DNA from 3 places in the Alishewanella maricola genome. Region 3 is predicted to be linked to each of the others. Evidence: predicted binding sites of a transcription regulator. Region 3 holds the regulator's gene; each other region holds the start of a gene.
What was found. The regulator sigma-54, encoded in region 3, starts transcription at its own class of promoters, with help from an activator protein. The targets are predictions, from matches to a motif close to GTTGGCACGNNNNTNGNNT.
Positions count from the first base shown of each region.

Region 1: a site for sigma-54 is predicted at 1,594-1,612, ahead of JAO78_RS07750 (PEP-CTERM sorting domain-containing protein). Genes of this name have one in related genera too.
Region 2: a site for sigma-54 is predicted at 2,100-2,118, ahead of flhA (flagellar biosynthesis protein FlhA). Genes of this name have one in related genera too.

Region 1 is NZ_JAEINI020000004.1:128,128-131,413, reverse strand. It holds gene prsT (XrtA/PEP-CTERM system TPR-repeat protein PrsT) at 1-26, shown strand, start outside; gene JAO78_RS07750 (PEP-CTERM sorting domain-containing protein) at 704-1,552, opposite strand; gene JAO78_RS07745 (ThiF family adenylyltransferase) at 1,987-2,841, opposite strand; gene JAO78_RS07740 (PEP-CTERM/exosortase system-associated acyltransferase) at 2,867-3,286, opposite strand, start outside.
Region 2 is NZ_JAEINI020000010.1:56,963-60,248, reverse strand. It holds gene flhA (flagellar biosynthesis protein FlhA) at 1-2,062, opposite strand, end outside; gene flhB (flagellar biosynthesis protein FlhB) at 2,201-3,286, opposite strand, start outside.
Region 3 is NZ_JAEINI020000001.1:61,060-64,345, forward strand. It holds gene rapZ (RNase adapter RapZ) at 1-144, opposite strand, end outside; gene ptsN (PTS IIA-like nitrogen regulatory protein PtsN) at 141-614, opposite strand; gene hpf (ribosome hibernation promoting factor) at 621-908, opposite strand; gene JAO78_RS00310 (RNA polymerase factor sigma-54) at 934-2,421, opposite strand; gene lptB (LPS export ABC transporter ATP-binding protein) at 2,470-3,192, opposite strand; gene lptA (lipopolysaccharide transport periplasmic protein LptA) at 3,189-3,286, opposite strand, start outside.

The sequences.
Region 1 (3,286 bases), on a different contig from region 3:
CGTTACAACGTAAAATAACCAATTAACGCTACTTACTAAACAAAGAGGCACTGGAACACGCACCTAATCAAAGGTTTGTTTCGGTGCTTTTTTGTTATTATCTTCGTCACTTTTAAGCTCAAGGCTATCGCACCTAAACTACACATAAGCGCTTAAACAGGTCTAACAAATACCAGTTTTGCTCAGTCATGTTGTTGCTTATGGCTGTGTGGTCGATATTTGATAATAAGCGTTACCAATACCAGCAACCTTTTCTGAGGTTTTTTTAATTCTTCCACGGTAATACCCTTCATTAAAAGCATCCATATTTACAATGCCATTGTTTTTATTCAAAGTAAGAATGCGTTAAAACAGCATTAGTTTAAGTCGTTGAACATTCGAAGCAAAAAAACGATGCCATTACATGGAGATTTTGCGATGGCTAAATCGTTATGGCTAAAGCTCTAAGCATACTAGATCAAGACGCTGGTTTAGCGATTTAACCAAAGTTATTAAGGCAGGCGTTTAAATAAGATTACAACTTAAGTGATTGTATATTATGGCGTGAATAAGAAATTAAAACGGCATCAAGATAAGAATTTAACAAAGCAAATTAGTAAAGGTTCAACGAAAAATGCATACCGCAAGCTGTTTTTATTATTAAGAAGCACATATAAAAAAATCCGGCAACCTGTGCCGGATTTTTATCATCTAATTAAAGCTATTATGCAGTAGCTTTGTTTTTACGACGAGCTGAGAAACCCATGCCCATTAAACCTAAGCCTAAGATGGCTAATGAAGCAGGTTCTGGTACAAAAGCAATGTCAACAGAGTTTAAAGTTGTTGAACGACATAAATCACCTGCAGCAGCACCCGCTTTTAAAGCACCTGTTGCTGTATTACCAACACGACAGAAGTTTGAAGTTGGCGCATTTTGTACACCAAAAATATCACTGCTTGCGATACCAAAAACCATTTCGCCTGTACCGATTTTAGTGGCGAAGTCAGTGCCTGATGCATCAAAGAACACGCCAGCCATTGCTGATGATACTTTGCCGAAAACTTCAATACCAACCGCGCCTGAAAGTGGGTCGTTTAATTGTGAGCCAGTAATGCTTAAGTTAAGTACATTTGTACACACAGAAGGAGTACTACAAATACTAAATGCTACTGTACCGGCATTAAACTGCCCTAAATAAGTAGTGTTTGGAGCACTAATTGGAGTTGGAATAACAACTGCAGTACCAGCTAAGTTCCAACTAACTTTCATACCCCAATTAGTGAGGAAACCACCGGTGTTGTCCCCAAAAGCTAACGGGTTTAAAGCACTGATATTTGCCGTACCAACATCTTTAACCGCATCGCCAGTTTGAATACCCATCATTGGATTTGACGGTGTATAAATAGATAAAGGATTGAAAGTGCCTAATGTTAAAAATTCGAATGCATCAGTCATGCTTGCACCTACGACACCAGGAACAGCAGACGCATCAATTTTGATTGGTGCAGCATTAACATTACTAGCAAATAAACCTGCAGCCATTATGGTTGCTAAAACTGTGAACTTTTTCATTTTTTGTTCCTTTCAAAAAATTAAATAACTCTCTCCAGTTAATGCACAACGCGTGCCAGAAATAAAAGACGCCTATAAACAACAACTTAAAAAATCCAACTTAAAATCAAAACAAAATCTGTAAATTATCCTGACAAAAATAGCCGTTCTGGGAGTTTTTCTCGGAGTAGCTAAATCGATATTGCTGGTTAAATAAACGATTTTTCATAATAAAAAGTAATAAGCCTTCTTCAACAACAATAGAGCTTTTTACCTATTGGTGCTCGCGCAAAACAACCCAAGGTACTTACTAATAATACAAAATGCGGTATTGGCGCTAAGGGGAAACGCTAACACAGCGGTGTTTAAAGTAGGATTTTTAGGGCGATTTCGTTCTGCTAAATGCCACGCAATAGGGGCATTTAGCAGCGTTTATTGATTGGGAACTTGCGCTCTTATTTTTTCAGAACGATACGGCGGGCAATAAACAACATAATGCGCGGCAGCAAACCTTTATTACCAAACGGCCGCCATGTTTTAGTAAATTTATTGCGGTAAGCATCAAAATGTATACCGTAAGGAGCACTGATCACCGGCCCTCTTTTTAACAAGATTTTTAGGGTGTTGGTTATTGCGATACCAGAGCATAGTTTTACTGCCATAGCAGTTGAAGGGCCCCGCTCTTCACGAAAGTTGACGCGGCTGTCATCTACCAAGTAATCGCGTTGTAGCATGGCTGGCGATACGCCAACTAAAAAACGTAGGAGTTGTTCTTCGCGGCTGTGGTTTTCAAAACAAAAGTATTGTTCAAAGCTCATCTTACCTGGCATAAAGCTTAAAAAAGCGCAGCCCATTCCTAAAGGTGCTGCCGTAACAACGGGTATGCCGAGCTCTTCACAGCGTTTAAATAACAATTTGCGGGCATCTAAAGCAAAAAAATCTAAGCTATCAACGTAAATATCGGCATCAGCCAAGAATGCATCTACATTTTCAGCTGTTACCCCTTGCTCAAAACACGTTAATTCAGCATCAGGATTAATTTCGGCGGCCATTCTCGCCATCACAGCTAATTTATCTTCATCAACAGTGTGAATATTGGCACCGGCCTGTCGGTTAAAATTATGCACATCGAACTGATCAAAATCAGCCAAACTGAAACGTTGCACCCCCAAACGACATAATGTGAGTAAATGCTCACCACCTACCCCGCCTAACCCAGCAATAGCCACTTTGAAATGTTTTAGCTGTTGTTGCTCGGTTTCTGTAACCCAACCGAGATTACGAGAAAACGCGCGGTTATAATCAAACATACCCTTTCCTTGTTAAACGAATAGCTTAAAGGCTCCAGCCTAGTAAGCGTTCATTGGGTTCTAACAACATTTCTTCTGATAACTCACCAAATAACTCGTGTTCAACCGATTTTAATAATGATTGATAGCCACCACTGAGCGTTTTACGTAATTCACGCGAATCAATAAAGTATGCTGCACGTAAACCGTGATATTCAACCGCATCACCGAGTTGATGAAATTTAATCCCTACGTAACTTAAACTTTTTGCTAAGCGAGGCTCCATCATCACGAAACCATAATAACGTTTGGTTTTATAAGACATAGCAGCAGCAGACATATACAAACAAATGGCTATATATGGAAAGCAGCGTAATTCTGTGGCAGAGAACGTAGTGTGATCAATGGCACCCGTAGCCGCGCCCGCAAAATTATCGACAGCCCGTTTTCGAAATGCGGCAGGAAC
Region 2 (3,286 bases), on a different contig from region 3:
CGGGGATCTCTTGATATGACAACACTCGTAGTCCTGGGATAGTGTATTTCACGAATCGTGCCATGACTGAGCGTAAAATTCCTGACGTCAGCATAATGGCACTTTCACCGGTCAACTCTTGGTTTTGATGCGCTTCTTGTAATGACTGCTGAATGCGATCGGCTAACCCGGGTTCAATACCTGCGCCATCGTTACCCGCAGCCTGCATGGATTGATGCAACATTTGTTCAAGCTCAGGCGCAAAAGTAATCACCGGGATCTCAGGTTTACTGCCCACCACCTCTTGCACAATAAGCCGACGTAAAGAAATACGACAAGCCGCAGTTAACACATCAACATCCTGACTTTTCGCGCCATATTCCACCAAAGTTTGTACAATTGTGCGCATATCACGAATTGGCACACCCTCGTGTAATAAGTTTTGCAGCACTTTTACTACGGTTGTCAGTGGCAGTGTTTCAGGGACTAAGCCTTCCACTAGCTTAGGTGAGTGCTTGGCCAGCATATCTAACAAATTCTGTACTTCTTCATGGCCTAATAAACTGGCGGCATGATTCGTTAAAATTTGGCTAAGATGCGTGGCAACAACGGTGGCCGCATCGACCACGGTATAACCTAGTGTTTGAGCATGTTCACGCTGATCTTTACTAATCCACACCGCATCCAAGCCAAATGCCGGATCTTTGGTGGCAATACCTTTTACCGTACCAAACACTTGGCCAGGGTTAATGGCTAACTCATTATCGTGGCGTAATTCCCCCTCACCATTTGTTACGCCCATCAGGGCCACCCGGTAGCTGTTCGGCTCTAAATCAAGGTTGTCGCGAATATGGACTGGCGGTACCAAAAAGCCCAACTCTTGTGATAACTTTTTACGTACGCCTTTAATCCGATTTAACAACTCGCCGCCCTGGGCTTTATCCACAAGCGGGATCAAACGATAACCCACTTCTAAACCAATGGTATCAACGCCATGCACATCGTCCCAACCGATCTCTTTCACAGTTTGTGATTCAGGCTTAGGTTGGCCAGCCGTAGCTGCGCGCGGTTGCAAGGCTGTCGCTTTTTCGCTGGCCAGTTTTTTGATATACCAAGCTACGCCGCCCAATAACGCTGCTAAGGATAAGAATGAAAAGTGTGGCATGCCGGGCACAATACCCATTAACGTCATCACGCCAGCGGCGACAAACAACACATGGGTGTTATCACCCAACTGACTAGTCATTTGCTTGCCCAGATCGCCTTCTTTGTTTTGGCGGGTGACGATAATGGCAGTACCAATCGATAACAATAAACCCGGGATCTGCGCAACCAAGCCATCACCTATGGTTAGTAAAGTATAAATTTCCATCGCATCGCCAAAACTCAGATCGTGCTGCATCATGCCGATAAACAAGCCACCAATCAGGTTGATCACCAAAATAACGATACCGGCGATAGCATCGCCTTTTACGAATTTACTGGCACCGTCCATCGAGCCATAAAAGTCGGCTTCGTTAGTCACATCTTCGCGGCGTGCCTTGGCCTCTTCTTGGGTAATTAAACCAGCATTTAAATCGGCATCAATGGCCATTTGCTTACCAGGCATCGCATCTAAGGTAAAACGTGCAGACACTTCGGCGATACGACCGGCACCTTTGGTCACCACCACAAAGTTGATAATAATTAAGATCAGGAAAACCACGATACCCACGGCATAGTTACCGCCGATCACGACCGAGCCGAAGGCTTCAATGACTTTACCGGCCGCATCGCCGCCGTTATGCCCTTCCAACAACACGACACGGGTACTGGCTACGTTAAGCGCTAAACGTAAAATGGTCGCAATTAAAATCACGCTGGGAAAAATACCGAAATCTAACGGCCGTTTGGTATAGATGGTGACCAGCAACACCACCAGCGCCAGCGCGATATTAAAAGAGAATAAGACATCCAGCATAAAAGGTGGCAGCGGTAATACCACCATAGCCAATGCCGCCAAAATTAAGACTGGCGTGCCGACACCCTTAAGGTGTTGAAGTTGGGATCGATCAAATTTACTGTAAAGCTGGCTCAACTGCATGGATAACCTGACAATTTAATGACGGAACAACAGGCTAAAGCAATAAACGTTCCAGTATCAGGTGAGGTTATTGAAAAGCAGCTAAATGAGCGATAAAACCGTGCCGACACTTTATCGGCACGCGGCGCTCATTCGTGGTTAGTGTTTAAATTCATCAGGGATGGGTAGCTCTTTCGCGAGATTTTTCGGCCGACTGCCCTTGCCTTTACGATACAGGCGTAATTGGAAAACATAAGCGAGCACTTGCGCCACGGCCGCGAATAATTGTTCGGGGATCGGATGATCAAGTTTAGTCGTGTAATAAATCGAACGGGCTAGCGCCGGTGATTCAATCACCGGGATTTTATGGCCATTGGCAATTTTTCGAATATGCATGGCGATATCATCGACGCCCTTGGCCACCACCACCGGTGCGCGGAACTTGCCTTGATCATACTTTAACGCCACCGCATAATGCGTTGGGTTGGTGACGATAACATCCGCAGTGGGGACTTGCTGCATCATCCGTTTCATCGACATCTGCATTTGCGTGCGACGTATCCGCGCCTTGATCTCTGGGCTACCCTCCGAGTTTTTATGCTCGTCTTTAATTTCTTGTAGCGACATTTTTAACTGCCGCACATGATTCCACTTTTGATAAGGGGCATCGACGATAGCAATTAACGAGGTACTGGCACAAAGCCCTAAAAACAACCATCCTAAGAAATATAACGCTGATTCAATATTATTTGGTTCGCTCATCAAAGACAGCGCCATAATATCCATAAAGAACAGCTTTAAGAGAAAAAAGGCCACACCCACCACTACTGCCACTTTTAAAAAGCTTTTACCCAGCTCTACCAAGGCCTGTAAGCCGAACATGCGTTTTAAGCCCTTCAATGGGTCCATTTTACTGGCTTTGGGGCCTGCAGCTTGCCAACTCAGGTTAAAGCCTCCTAACAAGGTATTACCTAAAAACGCGGCAATAAGGATGAGAGAAAATATGCCGATTAAAGGCATAATGAGTTCGCCACCCGCATCGCCCCAGGCAGTGAACATGGAATTCGTTTCAAAAATATCTTTTTCATCCAACCGTAACATGCGCTGACCAATGGTGAGCACTGCCATGGCTAGCATCTTGCCAAACACCAATAATGCTGCGGCGCTGCCAATGAGTACAAAAGCCGTGCCAAGGTCTTTTGAGCGGGCTATCTGGCCCTTTTCTGCTGCGTCTTGCAGCTTCTT
Region 3 (3,286 bases):
GTATTGGCCCATTACTGCAGTAGCTAGGGTCGGTAATAGATTAACCGGGAGATTATCGACGCAGTAATAGCCGAGATCTTCCATGACTCTCAGAGCAACCGATTTGCCAGAGCCTGAGCGACCACTGACGACGAGTAGTTTCATGACTCACCTGTTTTTTGGCTATAGTCGAGTAGTAGCTGATACAGTTGTTCATCTGACTCGACATGGCGGATTTTTTTGGTTAAGTCTTTCTGACTCAACAATTTGGCAATACCGGATAACGTACTTAGGTGCGTTTGGCATTGCTCAGTGGGTATTAAAATAGCGCAAAAAATATCGACGGCTTGGTTATCTATCGCATCAAACGCGATAGGGTCTTTACTGACCACAAACACCAAAATCGGTTGAGTTACGCAGTCAAGTTTGCCGTGAGGAATGGCGATACCGCCACCGATGCCGGTTGAACCGAGTTTTTCACGGGTCATTAAGGCTTCAAGAATGGTGTATTCAGATAGTTCGGGAAGCTGCTGGTGAGCCAGTTCGGCGATATATTCGAGGATACGTTTTTTACTGTTAAATAGAACTGCACTTTTCGTGCAGTTCTCCGCTAACATTGCGTTTAAATTCATAATAATGTCTTAGTGTCGTGACAGTTTTTCTTTGTGTTTAATGACCTGCCGATCGAGTTTGTCTATTAACTGGTCAATCGCAGCATACATGTTTTCGTTCTCAGACACCGCAAACACTTCGCCACCGGTGAGATGGATTTTAGCTTCGGCAATCTGTTGTAATTTTTCCACGTTTAAGATGACATGTACATTATTAATGTTCTCGAAATGACGCTCTAGCTTAGCAAATTTATTCTCGACATAATCTTTTAAGGCTTCGGTAATTTCGACGTGACGGCCTGTTAAATTGATTTGCATAGACTCTTCCTTTTAGTTAAGACACTTACAGCAGGGTCTTTCGTTGATTTGACGGCGGAATAAACAACGATTCGCGGTATTTAGCGATAGTTCGCCTAGCCACGTTTATCCCTTGTTCTAACAAAATCTCCGCCATTTTACTGTCACTTAGCGGTTTTGCCGGATTTTCTGCCGCCACCAATTTTTTAATAAAAGCACGAATGGCAGTGGAAGAACATTCACCACCACTCTCTGTACTAACATGACTGGAGAAAAAGAACTTAAGTTCAAAAATTCCACGTGGTGTATGCATATATTTATGAGTGGTGACGCGTGAGATAGTCGACTCATGCATACCGACCATTTCTGCAACATCATTCAATACCATCGGTTTCATGGCTTCTTCACCATGCTCAAAAAAGGCTTGTTGTTGCTGCACAATGCAATTGGCTACTTTGAGTAAAGTATCGTTTCGGCTTTCTAAGCTCTTTAAAAACCATTTAGCTTCTTGCAAGTGCGAACGAATAAATTGCGTATCAGCGGTATTTTTAGCGGTTTTGCTCATCGCCGCATATTGCTGATTGATTCGTATTTTGGGCATAGCGTCAGCGTTTAATTCGACTTGCCAGCGACCTTTTACTTTTGTCACCGTGACATCAGGAATAACATATTGCTGCTCTTGTTTAATCACATCAGCACCAGGCCGTGGATTTAAACTGTGGATCAACTGCATGACTTCCTTTAACTCTTCTTCTTTGAGTTTAGTCACGCGCATCAAAGAACGAAAGTCTCTATTCGCTAAAAATTCGGTATAGTTGCTAATAATGAGTTTTGCATCATTTAAATAGGGGGTAGTTGGCTCAAACTGCCGTAACTGCACCAGTAAACACTCTTGCACCGAGCGCGCGCCAACCCCGACCGGATCAAATAATTGAATGCGTTTAATCACGGCTTCAACTTCGTCGGCCTCGACCTCGTTAGATTGCAGTGAGTCGAGTATCTCTTCGCAGCTGATACTTAAAAAACCATTGTCATCGATGGCTTCAATAATGATCTCAGCAATAGCCCGGTCGATTTCAGAAAAGGGCGTGAGTTGCATTTGCCAACGTAAATAATCTTGCAGGGTATCGCTGGTTTCACCCTGATACACCATATCGTCATCAGGCATGTTGCCACTGCTAACAGGGGCGGCACTGACTAAATCATCCCAGTTATTATCTAGCGGTAAATCTTCTTGGATGTTTTGTTGATTCAGATCATCGCTGGTATCGCGATCGGCTGCGTCTTTTTGCTCTGAGTTTTTGTTGCGTGGATCGTCAAGGGTATCGCGATTGATATTGCCAAGACTGTGATCAACCTCATCTGGCTGACGTTCGAAATCATCATCGCCTTCGAGTAACGGGTTCGCGTCTAACGCTTCCTGTATTTCTTGCTGTAGCTCAATGGTGGACAACTGTAATAGGCGTATCGCCTGTTGCAGTTGTGGCGTCATGGTAAGCTGTTGTCCTAGGCGGAGTTGCAAAGAGGGCTTCATGTACCTGTAATTCTCTCCTGAATGCGCAGTTGCGTTCTATCTTCTTTACTATAGCCTGAATTGCTCACCTAGGTATACATCACGCACCTGCTGATTTGCTAGAACATCTTGCGGAGAACCGGCTGCAATCAGTTCGCCATGACTGACAATATAAGCGATTTCACAAACATCTAACGTTTCACGCACATTATGGTCAGTAATGAGAACACCAATGCCACGTTGGGCGAGGTGTTGAATGATTTTTTTGATATCAAGTACTGAAATCGGGTCAACGCCAGCGAACGGTTCGTCTAATAAAATAAAAGCGGGATCAGCGGCTAATGCTCGCGCGATCTCAACCCGACGACGCTCGCCACCAGATAACGCCATCCCTAAACTGTTGCGGATATGGCCGATATGAAATTCTTCTAATAAATCATCGGCAATTTCAGCGCGGCGTTGCGTGCTTAAATCTTTGCGGGTTTGCAAAATGGCCAATAAGTTTTCATGCACAGTCAATTTACGAAAAATCGAGCTTTCTTGCGGTAAATAACCAATGCCGGCGCGGGCACGTTGGTGGATCGGAGCAAAAGTAATATCTTGCTCGTTGAGGGTAATGGTGCCTTTATCCGAGGGAACTAAGCCAACAATCATGTAAAAGGTTGTCGTTTTACCTGCACCGTTAGGGCCCAATAAACCGACGATTTGCCCTGCATTGACCTCTAAGCTGACATCTTTCACTACCTGCCGGCTTTTATAGCTTTTGGCGAGGTGCGAGACCACTAACTTCATGGATTGTCCTTGTTTTCTGGGGTGAAAATCGTGGTAACGCGACGATTTTGCTCACCTTCAGCACTTAATTGTTGTAATTCAATGTTGTAACGGA